Regions from separate parts of the Streptomyces sp. NPDC052016 genome, predicted to be linked through region 1. Evidence: riboswitches for the same ligand, from Rfam matches in the RefSeq annotation. Region 1 holds a riboswitch; the other holds the start of a gene.
What was found. Region 1 has a riboswitch for cobalamin ahead of ACIHAR_RS29780 (energy-coupling factor ABC transporter permease). Riboswitches for the same ligand answer to the same signal wherever they lie in the genome.
Positions count from the first base shown of each region.

Region 2: linked by a shared signal. The riboswitch ahead of ACIHAR_RS34590 (ribonucleoside-diphosphate reductase subunit alpha) and the one ahead of ACIHAR_RS29780 (energy-coupling factor ABC transporter permease) in region 1 are both predicted to bind cobalamin.

Region 1 covers NZ_JBIUBX010000027.1:13,392-20,264, reverse strand. The annotation lists gene ACIHAR_RS29805 (hypothetical protein) at 1-912, opposite strand, end outside; gene ACIHAR_RS29800 (amidohydrolase) at 1,388-2,578, opposite strand; gene ACIHAR_RS29795 (energy-coupling factor ABC transporter ATP-binding protein) at 2,668-3,525, opposite strand; gene cbiQ (cobalt ECF transporter T component CbiQ) at 3,522-4,271, opposite strand; gene ACIHAR_RS29785 (energy-coupling factor ABC transporter substrate-binding protein) at 4,278-4,715, opposite strand; gene ACIHAR_RS29780 (energy-coupling factor ABC transporter permease) at 4,712-5,413, opposite strand; cobalamin riboswitch at 5,443-5,626, opposite strand; gene ACIHAR_RS29775 (PP2C family protein-serine/threonine phosphatase) at 5,952-6,873, opposite strand, start outside.
Region 2 covers NZ_JBIUBX010000034.1:82,700-89,572, forward strand. The annotation lists gene ACIHAR_RS34560 (sugar ABC transporter permease) at 1-31, opposite strand, end outside; gene ACIHAR_RS34565 (extracellular solute-binding protein) at 129-1,409, opposite strand; gene ACIHAR_RS34570 (GntR family transcriptional regulator) at 1,831-2,595, shown strand; gene ACIHAR_RS34575 (DUF3311 domain-containing protein) at 2,790-3,056, shown strand; gene mctP (monocarboxylate uptake permease MctP) at 3,053-4,681, shown strand; gene ACIHAR_RS34585 (GNAT family N-acetyltransferase) at 4,756-5,262, shown strand; cobalamin riboswitch at 5,308-5,440, shown strand; gene ACIHAR_RS34590 (ribonucleoside-diphosphate reductase subunit alpha) at 5,565-6,873, shown strand, end outside.

The DNA of each region.
Region 1 (6,873 bases):
CAGGTCCCTCGACGTCCGGGTGACGGCGGCGCGCACCGCCGGTTCCACCTTCGCGGCCTGGTCGGACTCGGGGAAGGTGGTCAGCAGTTCGCCGAACTGTGACGCCCAGGTGGTGTCACCGGCCGTGAGGCCCTGCGACGCGCACGCGTACAGGGACGTGGCCAGACGGTCGTCGGGCCAGTCCGTCAGTTCCCCGAGGTCCGTCCGGGGCATGCTCCTGGGCACCGTGCGCAGATAGGTCAGCGGCTCGATCGCCCCGCAGTGGTCGCCCTGGGCGTACGCCTCGCCGACCGTCGCGTAGAAGGTCTTCATCCGGCCGGGCACCCGGTCGGCCGCGCGGGAGCCGGGGTGGTCGGCGCTCAGGTTCTCGTAGACCTCCACCGCCTGGCGGTAGCCGTCCCTGCCCAGGCTGAACGATTGTGTGCCGGCCTTCGCCACCAGACGGTCGGCGCGCTCCAGCCGGTCGAGCAGCATCTGCTGCACCGCTTCGTCACGCGCGTCGTCGTACAGCACGACGCCCCCGGCCGGTACGGCGAGCAGGACGAGCCCGAGCAGGAGGGCGAGGGGCGCCTGTCTGGGCCACGTCGGACGGGCGCGCAGGCCCACGCGCGCGCCGTGCGCCGCCACGGCCGCGAGGAACACGCCGTACAGGACGAGGGCGAACACCGGCACGCCGTCCGGGTCGGCCGGCAGCACCGCGAACAGCAGGGCGGCCGTGGCGATCCAGCACAGCAGCATGAGTCCCCAGCGGCGCACGAGCGCGTACCCCAGGCCGAGGCCGCCGAGATTGAGGACCGCCACCGCGACGGCCCGCGCGCCGTCCGCCGGGGCCGGCGGCGGGGCCGGCGGCATCGGCGGCATGGGCGGGAAGGAGTAGGTGTGGTCGTGCGTGCCGTACCCATCGCCGGACATGGCTGGCCCCCCGTCAACAGTGTCCGCACCCCTGTGATTTGTGAGTGTACGGGCGAAGAGTGACAGCCGAACAGGGCGGCGGCGGGCCGGAGTCGTGGTCTCCGCGGGGGGAGGCTCCGCCCTGTGGAGAGGGTGCGGTGCCAGGGCCGTCAGGTCTGGTGACGCCCCTCGCCTCCGGCCGCCGGGTGAGCCGGTACCTGACCGACGGCTTGGGCCATACCCAGCACCGCGGACTTCGGGAACCGCACTGCCGAACCGGCAGCCCGACCTGCTCGCCGCCGTCTCGGCGGAGGTGCTCTCCGTCTGCCTGCGGGGCAGGGCGGCTCACCGGAGTCGGAGCAGGCCGGTTGTCGCGCACGGCGCCACCGGTCGCCGCTCGTGCCGTCCCGGGCGTCCGTCTCGGAGACCTGCCGGAGACCTGCCGGAGACCCGACTTCTCCAGCCGGTCGAAGACCGCACACCGGTCCGGCAGCGGTCAGCGCGGGGAGCCGACCGTGCCCCGGTGCCCGCTCCAGGCCTCGGCCCGCAGTTCCGCGTCGTACAGGACGTCCACCGCGGTGCACGCCAGGGCCTCCGCGGCGGCCGACAGGACCTGCCGGGCCCGCTCGGAGGCCGCCGCGGTGGCGAACTCGGGCGTGTGGTCGGAGCCGTCCTCACGCATGATCGCGACGAACGGGTGGATGGCCGGCACCCGGCCGCTGACGTTGCCGATGTCCGAGGAGCCCAGGTACACGCCGGGCGCGGGCGGGGTGAGCGCGATCCCGGCACGGCCCAGGTGCGCGGCGAAGCGCCCGGAGAGCACCTCGCTGTCGCGGAAGTGCTCGTAGCGGACCCCGGTACGGTCGACGGCGCACCGGGTGCCGGTGGCCTGCGCCACCCCCGCTGCCGCGGAGCGCAGCTGTCCGGCCAGGTCGTCCAGGGCGCCGGTGGTGGCCGCGCGCAGACCGAACAGGCCCTCCGCGTACTCGGGGACGATGTTGGTGGCCTTGCCCCCGTGCGTGATGACGCCCTGCACGTGGGAGGCCTCGGGGAGGCGCCGGCCGAGCGCGGACAGCACGTTGAACAGCTCGACGAGGGCCGCGAGCGCGTCGATGCCCTCCGTGGGACTGCCCGTCGGATGGGCCGCCCGGCCGTGGAAACCGACGCGGTACTGCTCCGAGGCCGTCAGCGGTGCCCGGGCCCAGTCGTACACCCCCGGATGGAACATGAGCGCAGCGTCCACCTCGTCGAAGACGCCCGCCTCCACCTCCAGGACCTTGCCGCCGCCGTTCTCCTCGGCCGGGCTGCCCACCGCCAGCACCGATCCGGCACCCGGCTCCAGCGCGGCGCGGGCGGCGAGCGCGGCTCCGAGGCCGGCGGCGGCGATCAGGTTGTGCCCGCAGGCGTGCCCCAGGCCGGGCAGCGCGTCGTACTCCAGCAGCAGCGCCACCACGGGCCGGCCCTCGCCGGAGCGCGCGGTGAAGGCGGTCGGCATGCCCGCCACGTCCTGGTGGACCTCGAACCCGCCCCGGCGCAGCTCACCCGTCAGGAGGGCGGCCGCCCGCCGCTCGGCGAAGGCGTACTCGGGATCGCCGTGCAGCGCCGACGCGACCTTCCACAGGGCGTCGGCCCGGTCGGTGACCTCCTGGTGGATGCGGCGGTACGTGGCGTCGGGGGTAGGGGACACGCGGGCCTCCCGGGCGTCGGCGGAGGTTCCTTCCGTGACTCCGGGTTCCACCGGGCGCCACGCCGACACGCCCGCGACGCGCCGGGGGCTCAGCCGTCGGCCGGTACCGGGGGCACGGCGGGCGCCGCCGCCAGCGCGGCCAGCTCCTCCGGGCTGCGCGGGCCGGCCTCGGACTCGGTCAACAGCCCCTGGGCGCGGAGCAGCCGGGCCGCGGCGATGCCCCAGGGCAGCCGGAGTCCCGCCTGCAGGAGGAGGTCCGTGCGGGCCAGGGCCGCCGCCGCGGGGCCGGTGTGGGCGCCGGACGGGGTGAGCAGCGCGGCGTCGTCGGCCCAGCGCAGGGCGAGGTCGACGTCGTGGGTGGCCATCACGACCGTCGTACCGGACACGCGCAGGGCCTCGAGGGTGGCGAGGAGGCGTTCCTGCCCGTCGGGGTCGAGTCCGGCGGTCGGCTCGTCGAGGATCAGCACGCGCGGCCGCATCGCGACGGCGCCCGCGATCGCGGTCCGCTTGCGCTGCCCGTAGGAGAGCAGATGGGTGGGCCGGTCGGAGAGGGCGGTGATGTCCAGGGCGGCGAGCGCCTCCTCCACCCGGTCCCGCACCTCGGCGTCGGACAGGCCGAGGTTCAGCGGCCCGAACGACACGTCCTGCGCGACGGACGCGGCGAACAGCTGGTCGTCCGGGTCCTGCACCACCAGCTGCACGGTCGTCCGCAGCCGGGTCAGCCCCTTGCGGTCGTACGTCACCGGCCGCCCCTCGAGCGTCAACGTGCCGGTGCGCGGCCGCAGTCCGCCGCTCAGCAGCCGCATCAGGGTCGTCTTGCCGCTTCCGTTGCGGCCGAGCAGGGCGAGCGCGCGGCCCTCGCGGATCCCGAAGTCGAGGCCGTCCAGGACGGTGGGGCCCTCCTCGTAGGCGAAGGAGGCGCCCCGCAGGGCGACCAGCTCGCTCATGACAGGGGTCCTTCCAGTACGAGGGTCAGGCCGGTCAGCGTCGCGAGGAGCCCGCAGGCCGCGACCGTGAAGGGGACGGAGACGCGGGCCTCGGGGACCAGGACGCGCAGCGTGCCGTCGTAGCCGCGCCCGGCCAGTCCGGCCTGGAGCCGCGCCGCCCGGCCGAAGGCCCGCACGAACGCGGTGGCCCCGAGACCGGCCAACGAACGCCACTCGGCGGCCCGCGAGGTGTGCCCCAGCCGGGCCGCCTGCGCCTCCCGGATCCGGCGCACGGAGTCCAGCAGCAGGAAGCTCATGCGGTACGTCACCAGGGCGACGTCGACGACCGGCGCGGGTACGCCCGCCCGCACCAGCCGGGGCAGCAGGTCCGACATGGGCGTGGTGAACGCGAACAACAGGACGCCGAGGGAGGCGGCCGAGGTGCGCAGCATCAGCTCCCCGGCGCGCACGGCGCCGCCGTCGGCCCAGCTCACGAACCCGCCGGGCCCGCCCACCTGGACGAGCAGGGTGATCGCGCCGGTGGCGCAGAAGCCCAGGGGCACCCGGTAGGCCCGCCACAGCCGGCGGGCCGGCACACCCGCCGGTCCCAGCAGCACGGCGAGCGCCGTCACCAGGACCAGGGCCGCGCCCGGCCAGGGCGGCAGCGAGATCGCGAGCACGGTGAGACCGAGGCCGAGCACGGCCTTGTCCACGGGATGACGGCGGCGCCAGCGGCTGCTGTGCGCCGCCGCGTCGATCGGCAGCACGGACGCTCAGACCCGTCCCGGCGCGGACTTCTCGGCGTCGGCCGCACGTTCCGTACCGGCCGCGCTCTCCGTGTTCTCCGCGCCCTCGGGGCCCACGGTGTCCGCGGTGTCCGCGGTGTCCTGGGCCCCGGCCCCGGAACGCACCCGCAGTTCGCCCTGGCGGCGCCCCCGGCGCAGGCCGAAGTAGTAGGCGAGGACGCCCGCGCCGAGGGCCGCCTGCACGGCGAACAGCGCCGACTCGATCTCCCCGGACGGCGGCTCGTACAGCGGCGAGAACCACGGCTCGTAGTCGGGATCGATCTCGGTGATCGCCGTCTCCGCCTCGGCGTCGGCGCCGGTGAACGGCTCCTCCTTGTGGTCGCCCAGGCCCAGGGCCAGCGGTAGCACGGCCAGCGCGACCACCACGAGCAGGAGCAGGGCGTTGATCTTCGTGTTCCGGCTCATCGGGCCATCGCCTCCGTCCCGGCCTGCGCCCGCTTCCCGGCCACGAGCACGCCGAGCCGGGTCAGTTCGCCCTTGCTGGACTGTACGAGCAGCCGCATCACGAACACCGTGAGGAGGCCCTCGCTCACCGCGAGCGGGATCTGCGTGACGGCGAAGATGGAGCCGAACTTGCCGAGCGCGCCCAGGAACCCGCTGCCCGGGTCCGGGAACGCCAGCGCCAGCTGCACGCTGGTGACGCAGTACGTGGACAGGTCGGCGACGAACGCGCCGAAGAACACCGCGACCATCAGCGGCACGTCGTACCGCCGCAGCAGCCGGTAGATCCCGTAACCGGCCCACGGTCCGACGATGGCCATCGAGAAGACGTTGGCGCCGAGCGTGGTCAGGCCGCCGTGCGCGAGCAACAGTGCCTGGAACAGCAGGGTGATGGTGCCCAGGACCGCCATGATCGGCGGCCGGAAGAGGACGGCGCCCAGACCGGTGCCGGTGGGGTGGGAGCAACTTCCCGTCACCGAGGGAAGCTTCAGCGCGGACAGGACGAATGTGAAGGCGCCGGAGGCGCCGAGGAGCAGCGTGCTCTCGGGGTGTTCACGGACCTCGCGGGTGAGTGCGCGGACTCCGTGGACGACGAACGGCGCCGACGCGACGCCCCAGGCGACCGCGTGCGCCGGAGGAAGGAAACCCTCGGCTATGTGCATGGCTCAGCAGACCCTCTCCAGCACCTCGTGGATGGTTGACACGCCTTGGCCGGTCTCCTGGCTGACGGGTACCACCGCCCTTGCTCCGCCTTCCCGGGTCCGAGGACCCAGTGGCTGCCCGTGAGGGCCGGAGCCGGACTTCCCGATCACAGTGGCGAGGGCCGCACCGGCATCACACCGGATTTCCCGTTCACCAAGGCGTGGTGACAGTAGTGCGCCGACAGGGGCGGTGACAAGCGGCAACGGGGGCGCGCGGACGGCGGGCGACGGCTCACACCCCGGCGCACGGACACCTCGCGCCGACGCGGCACGCGCTTGCTGAAGGTCGACATCGACGTCCTGGCGGGCCACTTGACCGTGCGCGGCGAGACGGTCGACGGCGACGCCGTGCGGGCGCTGATGCGACAGGGCGGGTCACCTGGCCGCGGAGGCCGCGCGCGCCGCGGCCCGAACCGCCGTGGCGCGCGGAACGGCGCAGGTGCCGTGGGGGGCGTACGCGGACCGGCGGCCGTACCGGCCCGGACGCAGGTCCCGAGGATCAGCGGCCGCGCCAGTCCAGGCAGACCACCAGGGCGTCGTCGTCCGGGACCCGCCGGCCGCCGCGGCGGGCCGACTCCCGCAGGACGGCGTGCGGCACCTCGGCCGCGGGCAGCAGACGGGTGGACAGGATCGCCCTCGCCAGAGAGGCGTCCGCGGACGCCTCCGCGTCGGGGGAGGCGAGCGCGTGGACGCCGTCGCTGACGAGGACGAGCCGGTCACCGGGCTCGATCCGAAACTCCTGCGCCACGTAGTCGGTTTCCTCGAACATGCCCAGCGGCAGCTGGGCGTCGAAGCGGACGCGTTCCACGGTCCCGTTCCGCAGCCGCAGCATCCTCGGGGAGCCGGCGTCGACCACCTGGGCGCGTCCCGTGGCGAGTTCGACGTCGATCATGAGGACCGACAGGTGGCAGCGGCCCCGGTAGTGGGCGTGGACGGCCTGGTCCGCCAGCGCGGCCTGGTCGGCCAGGGGGATGCCGGCCCGCCGTGCGTTGCGCAGGGCGTTGACGGTCAGGCTGGTCAGCAGGGCGGCCTCCATGCCCTCGCCCATGCCGTCGGTGACGTACAGCATCAGGCGGTCGGCCGTCACGGACCAGTCGTAGTTGTCGCCGAAGACCGCGTAGGCGGGCTCCAGCTGGGCGCCCAGGTCGAACTCCGGGCCGGTGCAGGAACGGCCCGGCAGCAGGTCCCACTGCATCTCCGCGGCCAGGGTGAGCCGGTCTCTGCGTCTCGCCCGCAGATACAGGTCGGTGTCCCGCTCGGCCACGATCAGTTCGTGCCCGAGCACCTGCGCGATCTCCGCCAACTCGGCCAGGACGCCGTCCCCGTGACCCGGCAGCGTCATCGTCAGCACACCGAGCCGGTCGCCGCGCACGGTGACGGGCAGGTGCGCGCGCACCCGTCCGCCCCCGACCGGTTCCACG
Region 2 (6,873 bases), on a different contig from region 1:
TGGCAGGGGTGGTCGTGTCTGCGGCACTCATCGCGCGCTCCTCAGCGGTCCCTCAGGTCGTACGGAGGCAAAGACCCGTAGGTCGGAACGGACGGCGGGGCTCCGCCGCAGCGGAGCCCCGCCTCTCGTCACTTGGTGTTGATGACCTTGTCGATGGCGGCGTCCGCTTCCTTCGCGGCTTCCTCGACCGTCTTCTTTCCGGTGCCGATGCTCTGCAGCATGGTCTGCAGGACCTGGGCCTTCTCGACCTGGCCCCAGCCGGGGGCCATGGGGACGAACCAGTTGGACTCGGCCGCGGTGGCCGGGACGGCCGTCTTGGGGTCGTTCTTCAGGGTCGCGAGGTCGGTCTTGTTGTTGGGCAGGTTGCCCTTGGCCATGAGGCCCTTCTGACCGGAGGGGCCGGTGAACGCGTTGATCCACTCGGCGGCGAGGTCCTGCGCGTCCGACTTCACCGGCACGGCGAGGTCGGAGCCGCCCAGGAAGACGGGGAGGTTCTTGCCGGACGGGCCGGGCATCACGAAGTTCTCGAGGTTGCCCTTGAGCTTGCCGGTCTTGTCGTTCTCGGGGGCCTCGGAGGTCGCGCCCTCCCAGGCGGCGCCGAAGATCATGCCGGACTTGCCCTGGCCGTAGACGATGTAGCGGTCGGACTCGTCCTTGGTCTTGTCGCCGTGCATGTACTTGTCGACGACGGTTTTGAACTCGTTGAGGCCCTTGAGGGACTCCGGGGAGGAGAGGTTGGCCTTCCACTCGCCGCCCGACTCGACCGCGATGGAGCCGCCGGCGTCGTAGACGAAGGACATGGCCGCGTACCAGTCGCGGGTCGGCTGGTACCAGGCGCTGAACTTGTCGCCCTCCTTCTTCTGGACCTTGTCCAGGGCGGCGGTCAGCTCGGCGTAGGTCTTGGGGGCGGTCTTGACGCCGGCGGAGGCGAAGAGGTCCTTGCGCCAGTTGCCGACACGGCCGCCGGCGTAGTACGGGACGCCGTAGGTCTTGCCCTCGTAGGTCACCGAGGCCTTCAGGCCGTCCAGCCAGGCGGAGGAGTTGTCGAACTTGCCGGCGTCGAGGGGGGCGAAGGCGCCCTTGACCATGTAGCCGAGCATCTCGGTGTTGCCCATCTCGACGACGTCGGGGGCCTTGTCGGTGGCGAGGACCGCGTCGAGCTTGGCGTTCTTGTCGGGCCAGCCGTAGTACTCGTGGTTGATCTTGAGTCCGGGGTGCTTCTTCTGCACCGCCGCGTCGGCGGCCTTCACCAGGTCCGGCCAGTTGTTCTGCGCGTCGACCGTGAGCCAGACCGTCAGTTCCTTGGCCTCGGTGCCCTTGTCCGAGCCCCCGTTGTCACTGTCCCCGCACGCCGCGATGGAGATCATCATGCCCGCGATACCGATCGCGGCTGTCAGCTTGCGCTTCACGCCACCCTCCTCAGGGATGCCACAAACCCCCCTGCCTCCCCGCTGCGGTCGAGCGTCAACGCGTACCGTCCGTGGGGCCGGGACCTGGACCAATGGTGTAGACCAGTGCGGAGAGCTTGGCTCAGACCAATAGGGCTGTCAAGGGTGTGCCACCGGGGTTCGGACGTCCGTTACGCGACCGCGATATGCAGGGACTTTTCAATTTCTGACGCCCGATCGGACCCTCGCTCGGGGGATGTACCACCACCCCCGCGCGGCGTGCTGGACTAGACCAAGCAGGGTCCCGAAGGTATACAGAGGGGATCACGGAGAGCGCGAGGTCACCCGCACCGGTCACCCCGCCCACGAACCCGTGCCACGATGTGAGCCGCGGCCGATGGGTACGTCGGCCGCTTGGCACCCGGAGCCGGGAAGGCAGGCCATGAGCACCGACGTCAGCAGTGCGGAGAACGAGGGTGGGGCGACCGTCCGTACCGCGCGCGTGCCCAAGTACTACCGCCTGAAGAAGCACCTGCTCGACATGACGCGGACCCAGGCGCCCGGAACGCCGGTGCCGCCCGAGCGGACGCTGGCGGCCGAGTTCGACACCTCGCGCACCACCGTGCGCCAGGCGCTGCAGGAGCTGGTCGTCGAGGGCCGACTCGAACGCATCCAGGGCAAGGGCACCTTCGTCGCCAAGCCGAAGGTCTCGCAGGCGCTCCAACTCACCTCGTACACCGAGGACATGCGCGCCCAGGGCCTGGAGCCCACCTCGCAGCTCCTCGACATCGGCTACATCACCGCCGACGACACCCTCGCCGGCCTGCTCGACATCACCGCCGGCGGGCGCGTGCTGCGCATCGAGCGGCTGCGCATGGCCAACGGCGAGCCCATGGCCATCGAGACCACCCACCTCTCCGCCAAGCGTTTCCCCGCGCTGCGCAGGTCGCTGGTCAAGTACACCTCCCTCTACACCGCCCTCGCCGAGGTCTACGACGTCCACCTCGCCGAGGCCGAGGAGACCATCGAGACCTCCCTGGCCACCCCGCGCGAGGCGGGCCTGCTCGGCACCGACGTGGGTCTGCCGATGCTGATGCTCTCGCGGCACTCCCTGGACAAGGACGGCAAGCCGGTGGAGTGGGTGCGGTCGGTCTACCGCGGCGACCGGTACAAGTTCGTCGCACGGCTCAAGCGTCCTCAGGACTGAGCGACGAGGTCCGCATGTGAGCAACGGCTTCCGCCGGACTGAGCGACGGCTTCCGCCGGACTGAGCAACGATGTCCGCAGGACTGAGCAACATCTGAGGACCGATATTCGGACGAGGTCTTCCGCTGAGCTTTATCCGTCACCTACATTTCGCGTGCGTTGCACCCGTGATCAACAAGGGGACGGAGCCGCCGGATGTCGGAACCATCGGAAGTGTCGAGGGGGCCGCTGGTGACGCCTGTGCGCGTCGTCATCGCCCTCTGCCTGTTCGCGCCCTTCGTGGCGATGCTGTGGGTGGGTTCGTACGCGAAGGTGGACCCCGAGTTCATCGGCATCCCCTTCTTCTACTGGTACCAGATGGCGTGGGTGCTGATCTCGACCGCGCTGACGATGGTCGCGTACAAGCTGTGGCAGCGTGACCAGCGCGCCCGCACGGCCTCGGACGGGGGTGCGTCGGAGTGAAGGACGGCGTGAACGGCGTCGCACTCGCCGTCTTCATCTTCTTCTTCCTGGCCGTCACGGTCATGGGCTTCCTGGCCGCGCGATGGCGCAAGGCCGAGAACGAGCACAGCCTCGACGAGTGGGGGCTGGGCGGCCGCTCGTTCGGCACCTGGGTCACCTGGTTCCTGCTGGGCGGCGACCTCTACACCGCCTACACCTTCGTGGCGGTCCCGGCGGCGATCTACGCGGCCGGCGCGGCCGGCTTCTTCGCGGTGCCGTACACGATCCTGGTCTACCCGCTGATCTTCACGTTCCTGCCGCGCCTGTGGTCGGTCTCGCACAAGCACGGGTACGTGACGACCTCGGACTTCGTGCGCGGTCGCTTCGGCTCCAAGGGCCTGTCCCTGGCGGTCGCCCTCACCGGCATCCTCGCGACCATGCCGTACATCGCGCTCCAGCTCGTCGGCATCCAGGCCGTGCTGGACGTGATGGGCGTCGGCGGCGGCGAGGACACCAACTGGTTCATCAAGGACCTGCCGCTGCTGATCGCCTTCGGCGTGCTGGCCGCGTACACGTACTCGTCGGGCCTGCGCGCCCCCGCGCTGATCGCGTTCGTGAAGGACACGCTGATCTACATCGTGATCGCGGTGGCGATCATCTACATCCCGATCAAGCTGGGCGGTTTCGACGACGTCTTCGCCAAGGCGGGTGACGCCTTCGCCCAGGTGAACCCGGCGACGGACAAGCCGCGCGGCGCTCTGGTGCCGGCCGAGGCGGGGCAGTGGACGTACGCCACCCTGGCGCTGGGCTCGGCGCTGGCGCTCTTCATGTACCCGCACTCGATCACGGCGACGCTGTCCTCGCGCAGCCGTGAGGTGATCCGCCGCAACACCACGATCCTGCCGCTGTACTCCCTCATGCTCGGCCTGCTGGCCCTGCTGGGCTTCATGGCGATCGCGGCCGGGGTCAAGGTCAGCAACGGCCAGCTGGCCATCCCGCAGCTGTTCGAGAACATGTTCCCGGACTGGTTCGCGGGCGTGGCCTTCGCGGCGATCGGCATCGGCGCCCTGGTCCCCGCGGCGATCATGTCGATCGCGGCCGCGAACCTCTTCACGCGCAACATCTACAAGGACTTCATCAAGCCGGACGCGACGCCCAAGGAGGAGACGCGCGTCTCCAAGCTGGTCTCGCTGCTGGTGAAGGTGGGCGCCCTGGCCTTCGTCCTCACGATGGACAAGACGGTCGCCATCAACTTCCAGCTCCTCGGCGGCATCTGGATCCTGCAGACCTTCCCGGCCCTGGTCGGCGGTCTGTTCACCCGATGGTTCCACCGCTGGGCGCTGCTCGCCGGCTGGGCGGTCGGCATGGTGTACGGCACGGTCGCCGCGTACGGCGTCGCCTCGCCCACCCAGAAGCACTTCGGCGGCTCGTCGAAGGAAATCCCCGGCATCGGCGAGATCGGCTACATCGGCCTCACGGCGTTCGTGCTGAACCTGGTGGTGACGGTGGTCCTCACCTTCGTCCTGAAGGCCGTGAAGGCCCCCGAGGGCGTCGACGAGACCAGCCCGGAGGACTACACGGCGGACGCGGGCGACCCCGGCGTGCAGGTGGAACTGCCCCCGGCCACCGCGGGCTCCTCGCACTAGCCGGTACGGCAACGGGCGGGCCGTCGGAGAAATCCGGCGGCCCGCCGTCGTGCGGGTGGGGCACACTGCGCCGCATGGACATCCGGATCCGGGAAGCGAAGCCCACCGAACACGCCGCGCTCGGCGAGATCACCGCGCGGGCCTACCTCGCGGACGGTCTCCTCGACTTCGGCGAGAGCGACCCGTACCTGCCCGTGCTGAAGGACGTGGCCGGGCGCGCGGCCGTCGCCGAGGTCCTCGTCGCCGTGGAGGGCGACAGACTCCTCGGAGGGGTCACCTTCGTCCCCGCGGGCGGCCCCCTGGCCGACGTCGCCCGCCCGGGCGAGGCCGAGATCCGGGCGCTCGCGGTCGCGCACGAGGCCCGCGGCCGTGGCGCCGGCGAGGCGCTCGTACGGGTCTGCCTCGACCGCGCCCGGGCCACGGAGGGCTGCACCGCCGTCGTGCTGTCGAGCCAGCGGGCCATGCACTCCGCCCACCGCCTCTACGAACGCCTGGGCTTCGTCCGCACACCCGAGCGGGACTGGAATCCCGTGCCGGAGCTGGACGACATCACCCTCCTCACTTATCAGTTGACGCTCTGAAACCACCTCGACACAACATCTGGGGGTGGCGCGACGAGCGAGCACAAGATGTATGCTCATGCTCGCTGTCGCCGCAGGGGAATCCGGTGCGAATCCGGAACTGTCCCGCAACGGTGTACTTGTGCATGTCTGTGCACAGGAGTCAGTCCGAGGACCTGCCGACAGTGCGCCCCGGCCGTCCCGGCCCGGGTGCTTTGCCGTCCGGGCCTCGTGGAGTGGGCCGGTGGACCGCGACGCCGTGCGCGCTCGTGTGCTGCCCCCTGCCCTCCGCCAGGCCCCCGCCGAGCGAGGGAGAGCCCCACGTGACCATCGCGCCAGCCGACCCGGCTTCAGCAGCCCTGGAGACCGACGGTCCCGGCACCGCGCTGCTGCGCACCCTGACCGAGCTGACCGCCGACCTGCCCGACGCCGACCCCGGCCGGGTCGCCGCCGCCGCCCTGCGGGGCCGGTCCGCGCGGGCGGACGAGAGGGAGTTGCGCGAACTGGCCACGGAGGCGGCCGCCGGCCTCATCTCCGAGGACCCCGCCTACTCCCGGCTGGCCGCCCGTCTGCTGACGATCGGCATCCGCGCCGAGGCCGCCTCCCAGGGCGTCACCTCCTTCACGGAGTCCGTCGCGGTGGGGCACCGCGAGGGGCTGATCGCCGACCGGACCGCCGAGTTCGTACGACTGCACGGCCGGCGCCTCGATGCGCTGACGGACCCTCGGGCCGACGACCGCTTCGGCTACTTCGGGCTGCGCACCCTGCACAGCCGCTACCTGCTCCGGCACCCGATCACCCGCAAGGTCGTCGAGACGCCCCAGCACTTCCTGCTGCGGGTCGCCGCCGGTCTCGCCGAGGACGACACACCGCGGTCCGTCGACGAAGTCGCCGCGCTCTACGGGCTCATGAGCCGCCTCGACTACCTCCCCTCCTCCCCCACGCTCTTCAACTCCGGCACCCGGCACCCTCAGATGTCGTCCTGCTACCTCCTCGACTCTCCCAAGGACGAGCTGGACTCCATCTACGACCGCTACCACCAGGTGGCCCGCCTCTCGAAGCACGCCGGCGGCATCGGTCTGTCCTACTCCCGGATCCGCTCCCGCGGCAGCCTCATCCGCGGCACGAACGGGCACTCCAACGGCATCGTCCCGTTCCTGAAGACCCTCGACGCCTCGGTCGCCGCGGTGAACCAGGGCGGCCGGCGCAAGGGCGCGGCCGCGGTCTACCTGGAGACCTGGCACTCCGACATCGAGGAGTTCCTGGAGCTGCGCGACAACACCGGCGAGGACGCCCGCCGCACGCACAACCTCAACCTCGCGCACTGGGTCCCGGACGAGTTCATGCGCCGCGTGAACGCCGACGAGCAGTGGTCCCTCTTCTCCCCCTCCGACGTGCCCGAGCTGGTCGACCTGTGGGGCGAGGAGTTCGACGCGGCCTACCGCCGGGCCGAGGCGGCGGGCCTCGCGAAGAAGACCCTCCCCGCGCGCGAACTGTACGGCCGCATGATGCGCACCCTCGCGCAGACCGGCAACGGCTGGATGACCTTCAAGGACGCCGCCAACCGCACCGCCAACCAGACGGCCGAGCCCGGCCACGTCATCCACTCCTCCAACCTCTGCACGGAGATCC